One region of the Citrobacter sp. U14242 genome, then DNA from elsewhere that is predicted to be linked to it. Evidence: predicted binding sites of a transcription regulator. Region 1 holds the regulator's gene; each other region holds the start of a gene.
The links. The regulator Fur, encoded in region 1, represses iron uptake genes when iron is present. The targets are predictions, from matches to a motif close to ATAATAATGAGAACNACTATCAA.
Positions count from the first base shown of each region.

Region 1 (8,047 bases):
GATAGCATTAGACACGGCAGGTGTTGGCGTAAAGCCGTTGTTTTCCTGCACGATGACATCAACACCGTTCGCCGCCAGCACTTCCAGTACAGAGATAAATGCCGGTTCAGACAACGCGTGGGTATCCTTGCCCACATAGCACGGGCCAGTAATCCCGTTTTTCGCACGTTCTTCGGCAATCGCCTGAGCGATAGCCAGAATATGCGGCTCATTAAAACTATGACGACCCGCACTACCGCGATGCCCGGATGTACCGAACTTCACCGCGTGCTCCGCATTCCCTGCCGTCGGTTTTAGTACATAGTATTGCGCCGTTAACTGGGCGACATTAATCAAATCACTCTGTTGCGCAGGTTGACCTGCACGGTTGTGGATTGCCATTGCCTGGTCCTTCTAGTGCAAGGATTAAATTGTTCCGCAAACCTTTTCAATCAACTCCGCGGGGAATTGCATTGACTGCATGATGTGTTCAACCATGCTGCATTTACGGCCGGTATTCGTGTTGGTGATCACCCAATATGGCGTGCCTGGCACGTGTTTTGGTTTGGTTTGATTACCATTTTTCAGCAACGTCTGTTCATCCGCTGCGAAGTAGACGCGCGTGCGGCCATGCAACGATTCTGTTGCTTGTGCAAACGCGTGTTGATCCAGTGAGTAAAGTGTAGACAGCACCAGCATAAAGCGATTCACTGCTTTTTTCTGTTCCGCATACTCATCGGAAAGCAGCAGTTCACGCATGGCGCGCACTTTGTCTTTCGCGGGGTTGACCGGCTTGGCTTCCACGACAGGTTGCACGGCGCGGACTTCTTTTACTACCGGAGTGACAGGCTGTGATGCGGCGGAAAACTTCAACATACGCCGTAAAATGTCGGATGCGCTCTCGCCAATATGCTTGGTGTGGCTGGCAATATAGCTATAGAGTTCATCATCAACTTCAATCGTTTTCATCTTAATCCAGTGCAATGTTTGGCTGAATACAAGTTGTCAGGACTTTACACGCTGTAGTGTAAAGGCAAATCCTGACAGCGGATAGCGTCAAGCCTGGTGACCAGCAAAACTCGGAGTAACCGTAGTTGTTGCAGCCATGTGGCAGAATGGTCAACATGATACCCTAACCCGTGAGTGTGAAAAAAAGAACTTTGCCATGAAATTGAATATCCGAGCGCAATCTGCGCAAAACCCGCACAATAATTCTCCCATCGTCCTGGTTCACGGTCTGTTTGGCAGTCTGGATAACCTGGGCATACTGGCGCGCGATCTGGTCGTTGATCACGATATCATCCAGGTCGATATGCGAAATCATGGCCTCTCTCCCCGCTCACCAGAGATGGATTATCCAGCAATGGCGCAGGATCTGTTGGATACTCTCGATGAGCAACACATCGAAAAAGCGACCTTTATTGGGCACTCCATGGGGGGCAAAGCCGTCATGGCGCTCACTGCTCTCGCACCGGAACGGATCGACCAGCTTGTGGCTATCGATATCGCCCCGGTTGACTATCACGTACGCCGCCACGATGAGATTTTTGCCGCCATTAACGCGGTAACAGATGCCCAGGCCTCCTCGCGCCAGCAGGCCGCGAGCGTCATGCGTCAGCATTTGCAAGAAGAAGGCGTGATCCAGTTTCTGCTGAAGTCTTTTGTCGAGGGCGAGTGGCGCTTTAACGTCCCGGTGTTGTGGGAGCAGTATCCCCATATCGTGGGATGGGAAACCCTACCCGCCTGGGAACACCCGGCGTTGTTTATCCCCGGCGGTAATTCACCTTATGTGACTGAAGCGTATCGCGAGCAATTACTGGCCCAGTTTCCGCTGGCCCGCGCACACGTTATTGCCGGTGCAGGCCATTGGGTACATGCAGAAAAACCAGATGCCGTGCTGCGCGCTATCCGTCGTTATCTGAGTGAGAAGGTTAACTGATTAAAAACTCAGCGTCCGCGCGCGATTACGCGCGTGGGCGTTGGCGCGCCTCCCCTGCTGATGTATTATGGCGCGCTATCCATCCGGGCAGACGCCTGGCTGATTGTTTCCCCGAAGTCACCAAGATCATGGCCAAAGAACAAACGGACCGTACGACATTAGATCTGTTCGCGCAGGAGCGTCGCCCGGGACGACCCAAAACCAATCCGCTTTCGCGTGATGAACAGTTACGTATTAATAAACGTAATCAGCTTAAACGCGACAAAGTTCGTGGACTCAAGCGTGTCGAACTGAAACTGAACGCGGATGCCGTTGACGCTCTGAATGAATTGGCGGAAGCGCGCAGCATGAGTCGCAGTGAACTCATCGAAGAGATGCTGATGAACCAACTCACCGCATTGCGCGGTCAGGCTTAGTCTGAATTTCTGCTCTAAATCATAAATCGTGTAGCACAGAGTGCAGTCCCGCATGTTTGCTGTTTCCGCATGCCGGACTGTTCTGCTATGATTGCCCTTATCCGTGGGCAATGCGCCACCACCATTTCAATAAGTTTCAAGAGGTTATTTTACTCATGGCAATCACTGGCATCTTTTTCGGCAGCGACACCGGTAATACCGAAAATATCGCAAAAATGATTCAAAAGCAGCTTGGTAAAGACGTTGCCGATGTACATGACATTGCAAAAAGCAGCAAAGAAGACCTGGAAGGGTATGACATTCTGCTGCTCGGCATCCCAACCTGGTACTACGGTGAAGCGCAGTGCGACTGGGATGACTTCTTCCCTACTCTCGAAGACATTGATTTTAACGGTAAACTGGTGGCATTGTTCGGCTGTGGCGACCAGGAAGATTACGCAGAATATTTCTGTGATGCGTTAGGCACCATCCGCGACATCATTGAGCCGCGCGGCGCTACCATCGTCGGCCACTGGCCAACGGCGGGTTACCATTTTGAAGCGTCCAAAGGTCTGGCAGATGACGACCACTTTGTGGGTCTGGCTATCGATGAAGATCGCCAGCCGGAACTGACCGCTGAACGCGTAGAAAAATGGGTTAAGCAGATCGCTGAAGAGCTGCACCTCGACGAAATCATCAATGCCTGATTTCGTGCGGCGTAGATATTCATCTGCGCCGCATCAATAGATAAAACCAATCAAAATAATTGCTACAAATTTGTAACTTTTTCGCCTGACCCTGTACAATGGCTGGATGCCAATCGGGTATTGCACAGTGTGTTTGTCGGTGATACCACGTTTTGATTAACAATATTTGCCAGAGACTTGCAGTTTTCATTTGGGCATGGCAGTTCTATAATGATACGCATTATCTCAAGTGCAATTTCTGTCACTTCTGTTAATGAAGTGAACCGTTTAGCTACAGGACAGATTCCGCATGACTGACAACAATACCGCATTAAAGAAGGCTGGCCTGAAAGTAACGCTTCCTCGTTTAAAGATTCTGGAAGTTCTTCAGGAACCGGATAACCATCACGTCAGTGCGGAAGACTTATACAAACGCCTGATCGACATGGGTGAAGAAATTGGTCTGGCGACCGTGTATCGCGTGCTGAACCAATTTGATGATGCCGGAATCGTGACCCGCCATAATTTTGAAGGGGGTAAATCCGTCTTCGAACTGACCCAGCAACATCATCACGATCACCTGATTTGCCTTGACTGCGGCAAAGTGGTCGAGTTCAGCGATGACTCCATCGAAGCGCGTCAACGTGAGATTGCGGCTAAACATGGTATTCGTTTAACTAACCATAGCCTCTATCTGTATGGTCACTGCGCTGAAGGCGATTGCCGCGAAGACGATCATGCGCACGACGCCAAATAATGTGATGCTTTCTGAAAAGCCAACCTTACGGTTGGCTTTTTTCTATCTTGCTACAACGCAAATATCCCCTTTTTACGCATCATCACCTGTAAAAATAGGTCTCGTAGAGGATGTGAGAATTCTGGATTCCATGCGATTCCAATATTCCACATGGCTGGTGAATCACTCAATTCAATCAGTCTCACCCCTACAGGCAGGAAGTTATTAACACTCTCAGGCAAAAACGCGACACCATTGCCCCCAGCAATCAGCGCCAGTAAGGTATGGATATCATCTGCAACCGTTACCGGTGAAGCCTGAATATTCTTTTGCGATAAAAAAATGCGCGACTGTTCCGCCAGACACGGCTCTCGCAGGGGATTAACCTGCAATACTGAATAGCAATTGAGCGCACTGTACACATCCATTTGTCCATCCATGGGCGTAGCCAGCACAATGCGTTCTTGTTTAATGACCCGATACGCAAGTGCGGGGGTTACTGGTAGTCGAAGAAAAGCAATATGGAGTCTTCCATCCAGCAGCATTCCACTCTGAACGCTTGAAGGAATATCTTTCAGCGAAAACCGTACTTGAGGGTAGCTTTCGCAAAAATCCTTAATCCATGTTGGAACCAGGCTAAACGTTGACAAACCAAATCCCACAGCCAGCTCCCCCACAGATCCATGCTGTATGTCATAGGCATAATTCAGGAAGTCGTCATAGCCTTTAAGCAGTTCACAGGCTCTCGAATAGAGCAAGGCCCCCTGCTCAGTGAGTACCGCACCATGACGGCCACGAATAAAAAGATTGAAGCCAAACGTCTGTTCCAACGACTGGATCTGTTTGGTCAACGCAGGTTGCGTTATGCAGAGAACCTCGGCTGCGCTACGATAACTCCCCAGTTCAGCCAAAGTAACGAACGCCTGTAATCGTCTGGTTTCCATTCCATTCTCTCATCTACGCGGGAAAAAACAGCATTATACAGACCTCACTTCTGACGACATTATCCATAAAAAGCCGCAAATGTACGGCAATCAGGTAACTCAATGTTGGAGGAAAAATGTCTGGCGCGAAGCAAAATATTGCCGCTGTTCTTTTTGATATGGACGGCGTATTGATCGATTCGAACAGTGTTATTGAACGAGCCTGGAGTGAAGCAGCTCAAATGTACGGGCGTACAATCAGCACTGCCGATATCGTTAATCATATCCACGGCCAACCTGGACCACACACTCTACGCGCTTTATTCAGTGATTTATCGCTTAGCGATCGTGAAAAAGTGCAGCAATACATTATTGATGCAGAAAATAATGCTGAATATCAACCTATTGCAGGCATTTCAGCACTGATCGCCGCACTGGCTCAGGCAGGTATCACCATCGGAATTGTGACAAGCGGTTGGCGATATAAAATTAACCGCGTTATTGATTTACTTGATGCACACGGCGCGATTTCCGTAATTGTAGAGCGTGATGATGTTGAACGAGGTAAACCCTGGCCAGACCCTTATTTGTTAGCCATACAACGTCTTAAGATCCCCGCAGAGACAGCTCTGGTCTTTGAAGATTCAGCCAGTGGGGTTACATCAGCCGTTCGCGCAGGTACTTTTTGTGTAGGGATTGGCGGTAAGTCACTACTTTCTTATGGTGCAAAATACGCCATTGCTGATTTTAGCGACGTTCATTTTTTTCCGTCTGACGAAGGGCGACCAGTTCTGGAGATGTTCCCCGGCAACTGCGTACAATTTGACTGCATTGCGAGTAGATAGGATGAAATAACGATCAGGCCGGAGCCGTTCTTGCGCTCCGGCCCTTAAAGGAAAAGAGGCCTTATTTCACAGCGTTCTTGCTGCGAATTTCCTGCCAGACCTTGTCGCAATCGGCCGAAACGGCCTGATCGTTACCCGTACGCGTTGCCTGGATACACTGCTGGTAATCCAGTACGCGCACGCTTTCTTCATTGGCAAACTGCTGATGCTGTTTTTCTTTCTTCAGCACGTTTAACACGCTCTGACAGGCCTCGATTTTCTCCGGCGAGCCCTGCGCAGTATTGATACAAGCGCTGTAAGCTTCCTTAAGATGGCTATCTTCTTTCGGCGCTGGTGATTGCGCGCAGGCAACCAGCCCTGATGCCATGACGGCGATGAGTATCAGCTTTTTCATAACACACTCCTCAACAAAACGGCAGGCTTGCGGCCTGCCGCCGTCGGCATTAGAAGATGGTGAACGGAGCAATAACGATGAATTTCACGTCACGCTCATCCTGGAAGATGTTACCGTAACCACCGCCCCAGCTCGGAATATCTGAATGGTTGTCGTACTGGGTGAAGTGCAGTTTAAACATAGTGCCCTTCGCACGGCCGTCCTGCAGGGTATAGACCGCATCCAGGCTGTAAGACGACTCTTCGATAGTACGATTTTTGTCGTAGTACGCATCCGGGTTGAGCTGCCAGGTAGCCGGTTTAGCATCCCATGCGTAAACATAGGAGGCACCCACAGCCCAGCCTGGCAGGTTCCAGTTCTTCAGGTCATACATCGCACCGAAGAAGACCGCTTTTTCGCCGTTGGCGTTGAAGTCAGAACGGTTATCCCACCAAACGTCCAGACGACCGTTTGAAGACGCATAGGTCGGAGTCATACGCTGCAGGAAGTAGCCCTGCTGCCCGTCAGCTTTAACCCAGGTCCCTTCCAGTCGCAGATCCACGACTTCTGCCACTTTGTAGCCGAAGGTCAGTGCCTGCAGCCAGGCCGTGCCATCATAAATGTCGTTAACCGTGCGGTCATCAACCTTATCGCGGGCGCCGTAGAACTGGTAGCTGGTTGTAAACGGGTTACCGCCTAGATCAAATTTGTAGCTGGCTTTGGCGAAATACTGATCGACGTAGCCTTCAGACTGACCGAATGCCGCTTCCAGCAACAGGTTATTTTTGAAGTCATACTTTGCGCCGATTGAATGGAGGTAATCAACTTTGGTCTTTTTATCGGCTTGATAGAATTTATCGACTTCGGTGTGCCACGGAGCTTTATATTCGTTGGCCCACATATAGGAGAAGCTCAGCGCACCCGCATCGTCATAATCGAAGTTGGCACCGGCTTCAGCACCCTGATAGGTACCAGGCATAAAGCTCCAGTGTGGTGCCAGCAGAGTTTGCCCGGTTGGCTGAATATAACCGGCGCGCGCCCAGGTCGGGCCAAATTTAAATTTAGCTGCCGCTTTATACAGGCTGATCCCGCTCTTATCGCCGGAGTAATCTTCGTCATAGCCTTTATTTTTTGAAGAGAATGCGATTTCGTTTGGATGGCCGCTTTCGCTACTTTCGTTCATTTCAATAGCGGTAAATGCTGCGACATCAATACCAAACATATCCGCCACGTAACCGGACTGGAAGTCGAGGTTTGCGTTCCAGGTGGAGTGAGAAAGGTTAGTTTTGTATTTGTCATGATCGGTCACATCTTTACGGTCACGCTCACGCTGCCAGTAATAAATGCCACCAGTTAAGGTAGAGTCATCAATAAAACCTTCGGCGTGAACCTGGGGAGCGACAACAAAACCCGACATTGCTGTGATACCGGCGATAGCCAGCGCCAGCGTACTACGTTTGCCACTAAACGTACGCATATGTTAATCCTCTTTGACGTATAACCCTTCGTCTTTCAAGCCGCATCTGCGTTGGCTTTCCTCGCTCATCCCAGTCACGTACTGATGTACGCTCCCGGGAATTCACTGCGTCGCCGCCTTGATGCAACTCGAAATCCATTGGGTATAAAATGCTGTCACCAAAGGCAAACAGCGAAAAAGCAAAAATTAAAAAAAGTAGCGCTGAGAAAACCTCATTGACTACAATGAATAGACTATTTTTCGCGACGCGAATTATCAATCTCTTTCTGTAACGAGTATGTAATAGTATGAGCAACCGCACATATTTGATTGCTTTCTGTTACATTTTCATTGGCAGATAAAAAAGCGTTGAACAATTGAAAAAAACGCTTGTTTTCCATGAGGATGAAATCGGTTTCAGCCAATTTCATATTGAGGTAAGTTATTTGACCGCAAAAGCATTCAGCCATTCCATTATTACAGGCATGTAATTAATTCGCTCCGCAAATGGAGCCTGGTACGCGTTTTTTTGCGAAAAAAACGCCGCATGATGCGGCGTTTAGACAGGATGTATAGCGACTTATTCGCCGACTTTAGCCCACGTATCGCGCAGACCCACGGTGCGGTTAAACACCAGCTTGTCTGCCGTTGCATAACGGCTGTCCAGACAGAAGTACCCTTCACGCTCAAACTGGAACGCTTTACCTGCAACCGC
Region 1 covers NZ_JBKGLW010000008.1:298,056-306,102, forward strand. The annotation lists gene pgm (phosphoglucomutase (alpha-D-glucose-1,6-bisphosphate-dependent)) at 1-381, opposite strand, end outside; gene seqA (replication initiation negative regulator SeqA) at 406-948, opposite strand; gene ybfF (esterase) at 1,145-1,918, shown strand; gene ybfE (LexA regulated protein) at 2,047-2,334, shown strand; gene fldA (flavodoxin FldA) at 2,490-3,020, shown strand; gene ACLJXE_RS15545 (ryhB-regulated fur leader peptide) at 3,231-3,317, shown strand; gene fur (ferric iron uptake transcriptional regulator) at 3,310-3,756, shown strand; gene ACLJXE_RS15555 (LysR family transcriptional regulator) at 3,807-4,679, opposite strand; gene ACLJXE_RS15560 (HAD family hydrolase) at 4,796-5,503, shown strand; gene chiQ (ChiQ/YbfN family lipoprotein) at 5,565-5,897, opposite strand; gene chiP (chitoporin ChiP) at 5,947-7,353, opposite strand; gene glnS (glutamine--tRNA ligase) at 7,913-8,047, opposite strand, start outside.

Region 2 (8,047 bases), on a different contig from region 1:
CAGGACTTTCTTAACCAGTACAGCCGCTTTCTTATTGGTGTAGGTCAGAATATCAAGGGCCTGCGACACTTTCTTACCGCGAATCAGGTCTGCAACAAGGCGAACCTTCTGAGCAGAAGAACGAGCATGGCGATGTTGAGCTAAAGTTTCCATCTCTTCCTCCTACCTTATTTCTTCTTCGCTTTTTTATCAGCAGCGTGGCCGCGATAAGTACGAGTCGGTGCGAATTCACCCAGTTTGTGACCGACCATTTCGTCGGAAACAAATACCGGAACGTGCTGACGACCATTATGGACAGCGATGGTCAAACCGATCATGTTAGGAAAGATCGTTGAACGACGGGACCAAGTGCGCAGGGGCTTCTTGTCTCCGCTTTCCACCGCTTTCTCTACCTTCTTCAGCAAGTGCAGGTCAATAAAAGGACCTTTCTTGAGAGAACGTGGCATGGCTTATCCTCTAAAATTATTTGCTACGGCGACGTACGATGAATTTATCAGTACGCTTGTTGCTGCGGGTCTTCTTACCTTTGGTCTGAACGCCCCACGGAGTTACCGGGTGCTTACCAAAGTTACGACCTTCACCACCACCATGTGGGTGGTCGACTGGGTTCATCGCAGTACCGCGAACGGTAGGACGAACACCACGCCAGCGTGCAGCACCTGCTTTACCCAGAACGCGCAGCATATGCTCAGCATTGCCAACTTCGCCCAGAGTTGCACGGCAGTCTGCTTCGACTTTACGCATTTCACCAGAACGCAGACGCAGGGTGACATAAGCACCATCACGAGCAACGATCTGAACGTAAGTACCAGCGGAACGTGCCAGCTGACCGCCTTTACCTGGTTTCATTTCTACGTTATGAACGGTAGAACCAACCGGGATATTGCGCATCGGCAGGGTGTTACCTGCTTTGATTGCAGCATCAACGCCAGATTGAACCTGGTCGCCAGCTTTCAGGCCTTTAGGGGCCAGGATGTAACGGCGTTCACCGTCTTTGTACAGAACCAGCGCGATGTTCGCGGAACGGTTCGGATCGTACTCAAGACGTTCAACAACTGCCGGGATACCGTCTTTGTTGCGTTTGAAGTCAACAATACGATAAGCCTGCTTGTGACCACCACCGATATGACGAGTGGTGATACGGCCATTGTTGTTACGACCACCGGATTTGCTGTTTTTTTCAACCAGCGGAGCAAAAGGTTTGCCCTTGTGCAGCTCTGGGTTGACCACTTTAACGACGTGGCGACGACCCGGAGATGTCGGTTTACATTTAACAACTGCCATTGTATTACTCCTCCGACTTACTCAGCGCCGCCGACGAAGTCCAGATTCTGGCCTTCCTTCAGGGTGACGTAAGCTTTTTTCCAGTCGCTACGACGACCGATACGCTGTCCGTGACGTTTAACTTTCCCTTTAACTACCAGGGTGTTAACGACTTCGACTTCGACTTCAAACAGTTTCTGCACAGCAGCTTTGATTTCTGCTTTGGTCGCGTCTTTAGCAACTTTGAGAACGATGGTGTTAGTTTTTTCCATCGCAGTAGACGCTTTTTCAGAAACGTGCGGTGCACGCAGCACCTTCAGCAGACGTTCTTCACGAATCATGCCAGCATCTCCTCAACTTGCTTAACAGCATCAGCAGTCATTACGACTTTGTCGAAGGCGATCAGGCTAACCGGGTCGATACCAGTTGCATCGCGTACGTCAACCTTGTGCAGGTTGCGCGCAGCCAGGAACAGGTTCTCGTCCAGCTCACCGGTGATGATCAGCACATCTTCCAGAGCCATGTCTTTCAGTTTCTGTGCCAGCAGCTTAGTTTTAGGCGCTTCTACAGAGAATGATTCGACAACGATCAGACGATCCTGACGTACCAGTTCGGACAGAATGCTTTTCAGCGCGCCGCGGTACATCTTTTTGTTAACTTTTTGACTGTGGTCCTGCGGGCGAGCAGCGAAGGTCACGCCACCTGAACGCCAGATCGGGCTCTTGATAGAACCTGAACGCGCACGGCCGGTACCTTTCTGGCGCCACGGCTTTTTGCCTGAACCAGTTACTTCAGCACGAGTCTTCTGAGCACGAGTACCCTGACGAGCACCAGCTGCATAAGCAACAACAACCTGGTGAACCAGCGCTTCGTTGAAATCACGACCGAAGGTAGTTTCGGAAACAGTCAGCGCGCTCTGCGCGTCTTTCAATACTAATTCCATTGCTATCCCCTTACGCCTTCACAGCTGGTTTAACGATCAGGTCGCAACCGGTCGCACCCGGAACACCACCTTTAACCAGCAGCAGGTTGCGCTCAGCGTCAACACGTACTACGTCCAGGCTCTGAACGGTGACACGTTCGTTACCCAGCTGACCTGCCATTTTCTTGCCTTTGAACACTTTGCCCGGAGTCTGGTTCTGACCGATAGAACCCGGAACGCGGTGAGACAAGGAGTTACCGTGAGTAGCGTCCTGGGTACGGAAGTTCCAGCGCTTAACGGTACCAGCGAAACCTTTACCTTTAGAGGTACCGGTTACGTCAACTTTTTTAACGTCAGCAAACAGTTCAACGCTAATGCTCTGACCTACGGTGAATTCTTCACCATCCGCCAGACGGAACTCCCACAGGCCGCGGCCAGCTTCTACGCCAGCTTTAGCAAAGTGACCAGCTTCCGGCTTGGTTACACGGTTAGCTTTTTTAGCACCAGTGGTAACCTGAATAGCGCGGTAGCCATCGTTAGCCAGGTCTTTAACCTGAGTAACGCGGTTTGCTTCAACTTCGATTACGGTTACTGGGATAGATACGCCATCTTCAGTGAAGATGCGGGTCATACCCACTTTTTTACCGACTAAACCAATCATTGTATCAACCTCTCAATCGCTCGATGACCTGATTAACCCAGGCTGATCTGCACGTCTACACCGGCAGCCAGATCCAGACGCATCAGAGCATCAACGGTTTTCTCAGTTGGCTCAACGATGTCAACCAGACGCTTGTGAGTGCGAATTTCGTACTGATCACGCGCATCTTTGTTAACGTGCGGAGAGATCAGAACGGTAAAGCGCTCTTTGCGGGTCGGCAGCGGGATCGGACCACGGACTTGCGCACCAGTGCGCTTAGCAGTCTCGACGATTTCCGCGGTTGATTGATCGATCAGACGATGATCAAACGCTTTCAGGCGGATACGGATTCTTTGGTTCTGCATGAGACCAGAGCTCCAATTATTTTATAGACGAAATAGTTACTCCTCAAACCCATTACGATTGATGGGAGAGTGTAACCGTTCTTACAGAGTTCCCCAATTGGGAACATTGTCAGATAGTCAAATCGACTATCAGTGGTCCTGATTGAACCAGCCGTCAATTAAGACAAGCCAGCGCATTATACGTAAATATCAGCCTGACGCAAGTGCCGTGTAGAAATTAATCACTCTTACGCAGATGCGAGTGCTGTTCCACTCTGATTGTATGCACTTTCACGCGGCGTAAATTCCCTGGAAAGACGTCAGCAAAATGGATATCCGGGCATTGTACAGTTAGCGCTACTTACCTGAGAGTTACATCTTTATCGCACCGGATTAAGACATGAATACTGAACTTCCCTTTTTGCTGATTTATCTTTCTCTATCCGGGCTGCTTGGGGTTCAGGATTTGCGTACTGGCCTATTGCCCGACAAATTCACCTGCCCGCTTCTCTGGAGTGGTCTTCTTTTTCATCAATGTTGCAACCCCACACAGTTGTCCGATGCGCTTTGGGGTGCAATTGCAGGGTATGGTGTATTTTCTCTATTCTATTGGGGATACCGCGTGGCATGGCACCAGGAAGGATTAGGTTATGGGGACGTTAAATTTCTCGCCGCACTTGGCGCGTGGCATCGATGGGACTCATTACCCCTGTTGGTCTTACTTGCCGCCGGGCTGGCTTGCTGCATGACAGGCGTAGCATTTATAACGCACGGAAAAAAGAAACTAAAAAACCCGCTGCCTTTTGGGCCATATCTGGCGGCTGCGGGTTTTATTGTTGGCTGGCTAAATCTTATACAGGACGGTTAGTCGCTGACCTTAATTTGCGACTGCAGATAGTTTTGCAATCCAAGTTTTCCAATCAGATCCAACTCCGTTTCGAGCCAATCGATATGCCCTTCTTCTTCGGTCAGGATCTCAATCATCATGTCCCGGCTAACATAGTCATGAACGCTATCGGCATAGGCAATGGCTTCGCGTAAATCTTTCGCGCCATCAAGTTCGAGTCGAAGATCTGATTGCAGCATCTCTTCAACATCTTCACCAATCCCCAACTTGCCTAGATCTTGTAAGTTTGGGAGACCTTCTAAAAATAAAATACGCTCAATATATTTATCAGCGTGTTTCATCTCATCGATTGATTCATGGTACTCAACATCATTGAGGCGAGTCAGTCCCCAGTTTTTAAACATACGGGCATGAAGAAAATACTGGTTGATTGCGACAAGCTCATTTCCCAATAGTTTATTGAGATAATTTATGATTTTAACATCACCTTTCATTTTATAGTCCCTCCGCTTCCACTCTTAGAGCGTAGATGGGGCTACAGGGATGTCAAAAAAAAGAGTGTGACTTAGGCGATCTCTTTAAATTCTGGCATTTGAGTTAACTCATCCTGCATGACTTCACGCGCAGCCCGAATGCACTTACCGCATTGATTTCCCACAGGAATGAATTTGCGTAATTGCTGAAAGGACTGAGGATGAAACTGGCGAACAGCCTGACGAATTTTTTTATCACTTATTGCATTGCACAAACAAACGTACATGATCGCTCCCGTTCAATTTCTGCGCAAAGTGTAAATGAGAATAGTTATGATTACAATAGCACAATACTATTTACGCGATGGAAGAATGAACAAAAAATGCGAACAAATATGACAACGGTTAAATCACAGGTAGCAAAAAGGGCGCCTAAGCGCCCTTTTTAAGCTCAAAGCTAATTAATAAATAATTAGCTCATTACTTTAGCAACAACGCCCGCGCCAACGGTACGGCCGCCTTCACGGATTGCGAAACGCAGACCGTCGTCCATCGCGATCGGGTGGATCAGGGTAACAACCATTTTGATGTTGTCGCCCGGCATTACCATCTCTACGCCTTCCGGCAGTTCGATGGTACCCGTCACGTCAGTAGTACGGAAGTAGAACTGCGGACGGTAGCCTTTGAAGAACGGAGTATGACGGCCGCCTTCGTCTTTGGACAGAATGTACACTTCAGATTCGAACTTGGTGTGCGGCTTGATAGAGCCCGGCTTAGCCAGTACCTGACCACGTTCGATTTCTTCACGTTTGATACCACGCAGCAGAACACCAACGTTCTCACCAGCACGGCCTTCGTCCAGCAGTTTGCGGAACATTTCAACGCCGGTACAGGTAGACTTAGCAGTCTCTTTGATACCAACGATTTCAACTTCTTCACCAACTTTGATGATACCGCGTTCTACACGACCGGTAACAACGGTACCACGACCGGAGATGGAGAATACGTCTTCGATAGGCAGCAGGAACGGCTTGTCAATCGCACGCTCTGGTTCCGGGATGTAAGAATCCAGGAAGCCAGCCAGTTCGATGATTTTCGCTTCCCACTCAGCTTCGCCTTCCAGCGCTTTCAGAGCAGAACCACGAACGATCGGCGTGTCGTCGCCCGGGAAATCGTACTGAGACAGAAGTTCACGAACTTCCATTTCTACCAGTTCCAGCAGCTCTTCGTCATCAACCATGTCGCATTTGTTCAGGAACACGATGATGTACGGAACGCCTACCTGACGACCCAGCAGGATGTGCTCACGGGTCTGCGGCATCGGGCCGTCAGTCGCAGCAACAACCAGGATCGCGCCGTCCATCTGCGCAGCACCGGTGATCATGTTTTTAACATAGTCGGCGTGGCCCGGGCAGTCTACGTGCGCGTAGTGGCGAGTCGGGGTGTCATATTCAACGTGAGAGGTGTTGATGGTGATACCACGAGCTTTTTCTTCCGGAGCGTTATCGATCTGGTCGAAAGCACGAGCAGCACCGCCGTAGGTTTTAGCCAATACGGTGGTGATTGCAGCGGTCAGGGTAGTTTTACCGTGGTCAACGTGGCCGATGGTGCCGACGTTAACGTGCGGTTTTGTACGTTCAAATTTTTCTTTAGACACGGCTATATTCCTTACTATAGTGCTCTCCCCTTTGGAGAGAGCACGGGACTTAGGTTTTAATCCTGTGGCTTATTTACCACGGGCTTCAATAACGGCCTGAGCAACGTTGTTCGGCGCATCGTCGTACTTCAGGAACTCCATGGAGTAAGAAGCACGGCCTTTGGTCAGAGAACGCAGTTGGGTTGCATATCCGAACATTTCAGACAGCGGAACTTCAGCGTGGATAACAACGCCAGTGACGTTGGATTCCTGACCACGAAGCATACCACGACGGCGGCTCAAGTCACCGATAACGTCACCGGTATTCTCTTCCGGAGTCTCTACTTCAACCTTCATGATAGGCTCAAGCAGAACTGGTTTCGCTTTCTTAAAGCCATCTTTGAAGGCGATAGAAGCGGCCAGTTTAAACGCCAGCTCAGAGGAGTCAACGTCATGGTAAGAACCGAAGTGCAGACGCACGCCCAGATCAACAACCGGGTAACCAGCCAGCGGGCCGGATTTCAGCTGTTCCTGGATGCCTTTATCAACGGCCGGGATGTATTCGCCAGGAATTACACCACCTTTAATGTCGTTGATGAACTCGTAGCCTTTCGGGTTTGAACCCGGCTCCAGCGGGTACATGTCGATAACAACATGACCGTACTGACCGCGACCACCAGACTGCTTAGCGTGTTTACCTTCGATATCGGTAACTTTCGCACGAATCGCTTCGCGGTAAGCAACCTGAGGTTTACCGACGTTCGCTTCAACGTTGAATTCACGTTTCATACGGTCAACGATGATGTCGAGGTGCAGCTCACCCATACCAGCGATAATGGTCTGGTTAGATTCTTCGTCAGTCCATACACGGAAAGACGGGTCTTCTTTAGCCAGACGGCCCAGAGCCAGACCCATTTTTTCCTGGTCAGCTTTGGTTTTCGGTTCAACTGCGATGGAGATTACCGGCTCAGGGAATTCCATACGTTCCAGAATGATCGGGTGATCCGGGTCACACAGAGTGTCACCAGTGGTCACGTCTTTCAGACCGATTGCAGCCGCGATATCGCCCGCGCGAACTTCTTTGATCTCTTCACGTTTGTTGGCGTGCATCTGAACGATACGACCAAAACGCTCACGTGCAGTTTTCACGGAGTTCAGGATGGTGTCACCGGAGTTAACCACACCTGAGTACACACGGAAGAAGGTCAGGTTACCCACGAACGGGTCGGTAGCGATTTTGAATGCCAGAGCAGCAAACGGCTCGTCATCGCTAGCATGACGCTCAGCAGGAGTATCTTTACCGTCGTCCAGAATACCGTTGATCGCAGGTACGTCGACTGGGGATGGCAGGTAATCAATTACCGCATCCAGCATCGCCTGAACACCTTTGTTCTTGAACGCAGAACCACAGGTTACCAGGATGATTTCGTTGTTCAGAACACGCTGACGCAGAGCTTTTTTGATCTCTTCTTCAGTCAGTTCTTCACCACCCAGGTATTTCTCCATCAGCTCTTCTGAAGCTTCCGCAGCGGACTCGATCAGGTTCTGGTGCCATTCTTCAGCCAGTTCCTGCATGTCAGCCGGGATATCTTCATAAGTGAAGGTTACGCCTGCATCTTCTTCGTTCCAGTTGATGGCTTTCATTTTCACCAGGTCAACAACACCGGTGAACGCTTCTTCAGCGCCAATTGCCAGCTGCAGCGGAACAGGGTTCGCGCCCAGACGGGTTTTGATCTGACCAACAACTTTCAGGAAGTTCGCACCCATACGGTCCATTTTGTTAACGAACGCAATGCGCGGAACTTTATATTTGTTTGCCTGACGCCATACGGTTTCAGACTGAGGCTGAACACCACCAACTGCGCAGTAAACCATTACTGCACCATCAAGCACACGCATGGAACGTTCTACTTCGATAGTGA
Region 2 covers NZ_JBKGLW010000002.1:21,135-29,181, forward strand. The annotation lists gene rplV (50S ribosomal protein L22) at 1-153, opposite strand, end outside; gene rpsS (30S ribosomal protein S19) at 168-446, opposite strand; gene rplB (50S ribosomal protein L2) at 463-1,284, opposite strand; gene rplW (50S ribosomal protein L23) at 1,302-1,604, opposite strand; gene rplD (50S ribosomal protein L4) at 1,601-2,206, opposite strand; gene rplC (50S ribosomal protein L3) at 2,217-2,846, opposite strand; gene rpsJ (30S ribosomal protein S10) at 2,879-3,190, opposite strand; gene ACLJXE_RS02870 (prepilin peptidase) at 3,570-4,037, shown strand; gene bfr (bacterioferritin) at 4,034-4,510, opposite strand; gene bfd (bacterioferritin-associated ferredoxin) at 4,582-4,776, opposite strand; gene tuf (elongation factor Tu) at 4,962-6,146, opposite strand; gene fusA (elongation factor G) at 6,216-8,047, opposite strand, start outside.
Region 2: the regulator Fur is predicted to act here: its motif matches at 4,811-4,833, upstream of bfd (bacterioferritin-associated ferredoxin).

Region 3 (8,047 bases), on a different contig from region 1:
TCTTCGACGCTCATGAAAGGTGATTTCGCGTGATTCAGAACCGTCTGAATCACGCGATTTTTGCTTCTATTCCCCCGATTTTCATCCGTAATCTGATTGGCATTATTTACCTTCTGTTGCAAAGTTGTTGCTAATAGCAAAAAAGGAGGAAGTCCCGTGAATAAATCCATGTTGGCGGGTATAGGGATTGGCGTAGCTGCTGCGCTGGGTGTGGCGGCAGTGGCCAGTCTAAACGTTTTTGAACGTGGCCCACAGTTTGCACAAGTCGTCTCTGCAACACCGATTAAAGAAACGGTAAAAACACCGCGCCAGGAATGTCGCAATGTGACGGTTACTCACCGTAAACCTGTACAGGATGAAAACCGTATTGCCGGTTCCGTGCTGGGCGCGGTTGCCGGGGGCGTAATTGGTCATCAGTTTGGTGGTGGGCGCGGCAAAGACATTGCGACCGTTGCCGGTGCGTTAGGTGGCGGTTTTGCAGGTAACCAGATTCAGGGTTCAATGCAGGAAAACGATACATACACGACCACACAACAACGTTGTAAAACGGTGTATGACAAATCAGAAAAAATGCTGGGCTACAACGTCACGTACAAAATTGGCGATCAGCAGGGCAAAATCCGTATGGATAAAGATCCCGGTACGCAAATTCCGCTGGATAACAACGGCCAGTTGGTTCTGAATAACAAGGCGTAAAATAGCGTTATCCTGAACATTAGCCCCCCATTCGCTCAGGCTGGGGGGCTTTTTTTGTCAGAAGGTCAACGCGTAGTTCAGGCCAAAGGTGCGACCCCGGCCTTTGTATTCATACAAGGATGGACTGCCATAGGTCGGGCTGTAGAGTAAGGGTGCACGCTGTCCCCAGAGGGTGGTGTACTCTTCATTCAGCAGGTTCTCAACGCTAAAGGTCAGTTTACCCAGCGGGAGCGGATAGCTGCCGATAAAGTCCATCGTATTGTATCCGTCCAGTTTGTTGCCGCTGGCATCGCTCAGGTCGAAGGTTTGCTGACTCTGTACTCGCAGCGACCACGGTTCCGGTGCCCAGCCAACCCATGCGGTTGCTTTAGATGGCGAAGCCAGAGTGACATCCCATTTTTGCCATTTACCGTTTTGCTTCACTTCCGATTTAATGATGTTGAAGTTACTTCCCACACTCCAGTCGGTATCAGCAATGAAATAATCCACCGCGCCTTCAAGGCCATAAATCCGGCGATCGTCGGGTTGTACGTTAATGGTCATATCGTTGCGGTTAATGACGATCGATTTATCTGACGTGGAGTAATAGGCTGCCAGTTGTGTGCGCAGATTATCGCCGGTGTAGCGCCACCCCAGTTCGTAAGAGTTAACTTTGATGCCTTCCAGACGTGAATCCGCGACGTTAACGCTGCGCTGGAGCTGATAATGATCGCCAACCAGCGAGTAGGTACCATTGCCGTAGTATTTTCCTGGGTCGGGAAGTTCCACACCTTGAGAGAAGTTGAACCAGGTCTGTTGGCGTTCGGTCAGGTGTGCGAGGATGCCCGCGTTAAACAGGAAGTTATCATAGTCTGCTTTGCCACCCGGGATACTATCAGCAGAGTTCGCCAGACCCGTTGCGATGCCTTGTTGCTGTGTATAGCCGATAAAATCATCAACGCGGTTTTCAGTCCACTGGTAGCGGATACCACCGCTGAGCGTAAAGATGTCATTAATGTCGTAGCTGTTTTGCAGGAAAGGCGCAAAGTTGGTGATGCTGTAACCGGGATAGCGCCCGGTGGTGTAGGCCGTTCGGTTATCCATACCGCCGGAGGGGAGGGAATAAGCCAGATCGAAGAATTCTTGATTGGAATCGAATGTTTCGTGATCGGCGTCGATCCCCCATGTCAGTTCCCAGTTTTCCATCAGCTGGCTGTTGAGGGTGATTTTGGCACCAAACTGGTCAGTATCCTGTTGTGATGCGGAGAAACTGGTAACCTTACCTTTGCTCAGCGTAGGGAAAGGATAGAATTTTAGTGATTCGTCACGGTAATAGATCTGGCTGACCAGATTCTGACCGAAAAAATTAGCATCGGAATATTGCAGACTGATCAGATGCCGCTCCGTGCCGGGGATTCGGTCGGAATTGAGACCACGGCTGGTATGAGCGTTACCGGTGCCCGTCACGGCGGACATGTTCTCGCCGAGATCCAGTCCGTAGTCGTCATCGCCCTGGCTTTTGTAGTACTGTGTAACCAGCTGCAGCTGGCGGTCGTCATCAAGCTCAATCGTCCCGGTGCCCATGACGTCCAGACGGTCAGAGTGTTGCAGGCCAGTTTGAGTGTTATCGAGCATTAAGGCATCGTGGTTGGCATCGTACCAGCCACCAAAGCGTTGATAAGCGACAGACATGCGTCCGGATGCGCGGTCGGTTCCTCCGCTAACTGCGGCGGCAACCCGTTCGTCATGATCGTTGCTGTTGTTGAACCCACTTTTACTGCCCAGTTCAAGTTCAACTTCACGCTCAGCCTGACCTTTTTTGGTGACGATGTTGATCAAACCACCGGTACTCCCGCCGCCATACAGTGAGGTTGCACCGGAGATAACTTCAATATGTGCAATATTAAACGGATCAATAGAGTCAAGCTGACGGCTGTCGGTACGGGAAGAGTTGAGACGAACACCGTCAATAAGCACAACGATGGCGCGACCACGCATGTTCATACCGTAGTTGGTCCGTCCCTGGCTGCTAACGTCGATTCCAGGGATCAACTGAGCAAGAACATCCTTAAACTCTTTCCCCCCCTGAACCTGCTGTTCAATCTCTCTGCCTTCGATAACCCATGTAGTTTGTGCCATTTGAGACACGGTACGTTGACTACGGTTGGCGCTGACGATGAGATCTTCTTCTTCTGCCGCCATTGCCGGTAGGGTTAAAGACAGTAACAGAGGATTGAGCACCCAGAGATGCTTATTCATTTGTATTCCTTATAAAATTTGTTGGTCTGTTTTTATTTTTACGGCATGGAAACCGATTGTTACATTATGAAACGGATATTAAAGCAAATGCGAATATTGCTGATAATGATTGACATTATCAATGTTTTTTACAAAAGAAATGTATTAACTCAATGAAAACAATAAAGAATGTAGGGGTTAAGAAGAGCCGTATCCACCGGGAACGGCGTAAGCTCCCGGTGATGACAGTAAGACGTGGGTAGTGTGGAAAAGGTTAATCTTTAATCAGTTCAGGCCACAATCGTAACGTGGTGTGCGCGATCTGCATCAGTTTTTCGAATGTGGCTCCTTCGCGGGCGCTGATCGACATACCCTGCAAAATACAGTTCAGATATTCAGCCAACTTTTGTACATCGCAGTGTGCCGGTATTTCACCATGTTCCTGCCGTTGATGCAGAAACTGAGCCAGCGTCTGCTCCTGCATGGCGTGACGGGATTTAACTGTGCGCGCAATGTCCCGGGAAGAGGCGGCAAGCGTCGCGGATGTGTTAATCATAAAACAGCCCGCGGGCGTGTCTTTACTGGTGAAGCAGGTCGCGATTGCGGTGAAATAGTCCTCGAGTGCGGATTCGAGGCTTTTTTCTTCACAAAACAGTTGAGCTTCGTGTTTTGCCGCGAAGCGACTGATATAGCGGTCCAGCACGGCACGAAACAGTCCTTCCTTATTGGTAAATTCTGCATACAGCGTAGGCGCTTTTGCCCCGGTTGCTTCTACGAGATCGGCGAGCGATGTCGCTTCATATCCGTGCTGCCAGAAGAGTGTCATGGCCTTATCAAGCGCGGCTTCCCTGTCGAACACTTTTGGTCGGCCACGGCTTTTTTTTGCACAACTTGTCGTTTCAGTTGTCATGGTGCCGTTGTACCTGGTTGGGTTTATTGAATAACCATTATAAAAATAATCGCGCAGACACTCCAGTGCATTCACTATAAAAATAATTTAATGCTATTAGCATGAAAAATAAGGTCTTTATGATTTAAATAATAATCGTTATAAAAAAATGTTGACGTGTGACCTGGATCACATCTATGATTTACCTATCGATCGTTAAGTTAATCGCTTACGGCACACATTCATCTGCTAAAGGTCACTATCATGAAAAACGTAAAAACTCTTTTTGTCGCTGCAGTTCTGAGCTCACTTTCATTTGCCAGCTTTGCCGCTGTTGAAGTTCAGGCTACACCTGAAGGCCAACAGAAAGTCGGTACTATCACTGCCAACGCCGGGACTAACTTAGGTTCTCTGGAAGATCAACTGGCACAGAAAGCAGATGAAATGGGGGCGAAGTCATTCCGTATTACTTCTGTTACCGGTCCTAACACCCTTCACGGGACTGCAGTTATCTACAAATAAGTTGTAAACCCTCGCAATGCCACTGCGAATTCAATAAAAAACCCCCGCGGGAACACACCGGCGGGGGTTTTTTATGACCTGAATTTACAGAGTTTGTGCGGGAACATCGTGGTGGCGTGTCACATCTACAGGCATTCCTGAACGTAACTCCATTGCATGCTCCATCACCGCTGCGTCTGTTTGTGCCGCATTTTTAAAGCTCTGCATTGATGAATTCAACACGATCGGCAGTAACTGCGGGTCGTCATTAATCTTTTCTGACAGCGGTTGGTGTACTTCAACCAGGCGCATACCGCCAGGTTCAACGGAGGCTTTAATCGGCGTGTTGATGATGTTCACTTTGGTTCCCGGCGTAACCTGGCGGAATAAGGTTTCAATATCACCGTCACGCAGGCGAATACATCCAGAACTGACACGCATACCGATGCCAAAATCCGCGTTGGTTCCATGCAGCAAATACACACCGCCGTAAGCAGCTAAGCGGATAGCATGATGCCCCATCGGGTTATCCGGCCCGGCAGGTACTACGGCAGGGAGGTCGATACCATTGGCTTTATACCGAGCGCGGATATTCGCCGTTGGTGTCCAGGTCGGGTTGGCACGCTTATCAGAGATGGTGGTTACCATTGTTGGTGTCAGGGTGTCGCCGCCTAACTGGCCAATGCCAATTGGATACACGGTCACCGATTTTGTACCTGGCTGGTAATAGTAAAGACGCAGTTCGGCGAGGTTAATGACAATCCCTTCGCGTGGGGCATCCGGCAGCAAGGTTTGCAATGGGATGGTTAAAACACTGCCCGGGCGAGGTACGTATGGATCGACGCCGGGGTTAGCCTGCAGCAGCGCTAAAAAGCCGACGTTATATTTTTTCGCAATGGCTTCCAGCGATCCGCCGTTGTTTTCGACAACGTGAGTGGCATTTTCACCCACCAGTTTGCTGCCTGGCGGCGGAAGCGGCCAGGTATTCGCTTTAGCCGGAAGCGCTAACGCGACGGTCGCCGCGAGCGTAAAAATCGTTAGCCAGCGAGAGAGTCGTTTATTGTTTAACATCACCATAAATCCATTGTTTTTACGTGGTTTTTATAATGTAAAAGTAAACAGGAATTATGGCGGTTTGCTGTGTCGGGAAGTGCAGGGAAGTGCAAAGAGTTTGTAAATTCATCGGCCGGGCAAGCACCGTGCTCACCCGGCCGGAACGCTACGCTATGGCGTTTTCTTCAAGTTGGCGCATAAACTGACGTACCCAGTCGATACGGGTTTTACGCTCGGCTAAATCTTGCATGAACTTCAGCCGGGTTGGGCCATCCAGACGGAAGTGCTGAGGTTGCTTTTGGAGTAAGCCAATCAGCCACACCGGGTTGACGTGGTTCTTCTCGGCAAACTCAATCGTCCCGCCTTTTTCATTGCCTTCTAGCTTTCTGATGCCCAGTTTTTGCGCTTGCTGGCGCAAACGGGCAATATCCAGCAGCGTACGGGCCGGGTCAGGCAGCAAACCAAAACGGTCAATCAGTTCGACTTTAATCTCTTCCAGCTCGTTTTCGCTTTTCGCACTGGCAATGCGCTTGTAGAACGACAGTCGCGTATTCACATCGGGGATGTAGTCATCTGGCAGTAGCGAAGGCATCCGTAGCTCGACTTCAGTTTGCTGGTTGGTGAGATCTTCGAGCGACGGTTCGCGTCCCTCTTTAAGCGCATCAACCGCGTTCTCCAGCAGTTCCATGTACAGTGAGAAGCCGATGGTTTCCATCGAACCGCTCTGATCTTCACCCAGCAGTTCCCCCGCGCCGCGAATCTCGAGATCGTGAGTGGCCAGTGCAAAACCTGCACCCAAATCTTCCAGTGATGCAATTGCCTCAAGGCGTTTTTGTGCATCAGTGGTCATCGCTTTCGGATGCGGCGTCAACAGCCAGGCGTAGGCCTGATGGTGTGAACGTCCCACGCGGCCGCGTAGCTGGTGCAATTGTGCCAACCCGAAATGGTCAGCGCGCTCGATAATAATGGTGTTAGCGGTTGGAATGTCGATCCCGGTTTCGATGATGGTGGTACACACCAGCACGTTGAAGCGCTGATGGTGGAAATCGTTCATCACGCGTTCCAGCTCGCGTTCGCGCATTTGCCCGTGTCCAATCCCGATACGCGCTTCCGGTACCAACTCTGCCAGCCTGTCAGCGGTTTTCTGGATGTTTTCAACATCGTTGAACAGATAGTAGACCTGCCCGCCGCGTAACACTTCACGCAGGATAGCCTCGCGAACCACCAGATTGTCATACTCGCGCACAAAGGTTTTGACTGCCAGACGACGAGCTGGCGGTGTGGCGATAATTGACAGATCGCGCATGCCGCTCATCGCCATATTGAGCGTACGCGGGATCGGGGTTGCTGTCAGTGTCAGAATATCGACATCGGCGCGCATCGCTTTAATACGCTCTTTGTGACGGACACCGAAGCGGTGCTCTTCATCGACAATCAGCAGACCCAAATCTTTTAGTTTCACATCGCTTTGCAGCAGTTTGTGCGTACCGATGAGAATATCGATTTTACCTTCGGCAACCTGCTCCAGAATCTGCGCTTGCTCTTTGGCGCTACGAAAACGGGACAGCATCTCAATGCGCACGGGCCAGTTGGCAAAGCGGTCACGGAAGTTGTCGAAATGCTGCTGAGCGAGCAGGGTAGTCGGCACTAAAACAGCCACCTGTTTGTGGTTCTCGACGGCGAGAAATGCGGCGCGCATCGCAACTTCGGTTTTGCCGAAGCCGACGTCACCACACACCAGACGGTCCATTGCCAGCGGCTGACACATATCGCTGAGTACCGCGTTGATGGCCTGTGCCTGATCGGGTGTGGTTTCAAACGGGAAGCTGTCACAAAACAGCTGATACTGCTCGCGATCGTGCTTAAAGGCAAAACCTTCTTTCGCCGCGCGCTGGGCATAGATATCCAGTAGTTCTGCTGCCACATCGCGCACTTTCTCGGCCGCCTTCTGTCGGGCGCGCGACCAGGCGTCACCGCCGAGTTTATGCAGCGGCGCATTCTCTTCCGCGCCGCCGGCGTAGCGGCTGATCAGATGTAGCGACGACACCGGCACATACAGTTTGGCGTCGTTGGCATAGGTGAGCATCAGGTATTCGCCAGTAATGCCGCCCGCTTCCAGTGTGGTCATACCAGCATAGCGACCCACGCCGTGCTCAAGGTGCACGACGGGCTGCCCCGGATGCAGCTCTGCGAGGTTGCGGATCAACGTATCCGGGTTAATCGTGCGGCGGGAATCCTGGCGGCGACGTGCCACACGTTCACCAAGGAGATCGCTTTCGCAAATCAGTGCCAGGTTGCGTTTGGTATCAATGAAACCGTGCTCTGCCGCACCAATCATCAGATAACGACCGCTGTCGGCGGCTTCATCAAGGTGTAAAATACGTTTTGGCGCAACTTTGATGCGAGCCAGAAGTTCGCCGAGTGCTTCACGGCGACCTTCACTCTCTACTGAGAAAATGACCGGACCATTGAAGGTTTCCAGGAATTTACGCAGCGCATCCAGCGGCGATTTCTGTTGCGCTTGTACGGCGATGTCCGGCAGCTTCCGGAATCCCAGATTGGTATTCGCCGCTTTGTTTGCCAGACTTTCGGTTTTGAGCTGGACGCGAGGCCAATGTTTAAGCTCGGAAAACAGTTCGTCAACCCGCAGCCACAGCGATTCTGGCGGCAGCAGTGGACGCATCGGATCGA
Region 3 covers NZ_JBKGLW010000015.1:48,715-56,761, reverse strand. The annotation lists gene ACLJXE_RS21500 (glycine zipper 2TM domain-containing protein) at 157-696, shown strand; gene ACLJXE_RS21495 (TonB-dependent siderophore receptor) at 754-2,934, opposite strand; gene comR (TetR family copper-responsive transcriptional repressor ComR) at 3,188-3,823, opposite strand; gene bhsA (multiple stress resistance protein BhsA) at 4,067-4,324, shown strand; gene ACLJXE_RS21480 (L,D-transpeptidase family protein) at 4,409-5,374, opposite strand; gene mfd (transcription-repair coupling factor) at 5,523-8,047, opposite strand, start outside.
Region 3: the regulator Fur is predicted to act here: its motif matches at 3,034-3,056, upstream of ACLJXE_RS21495 (TonB-dependent siderophore receptor).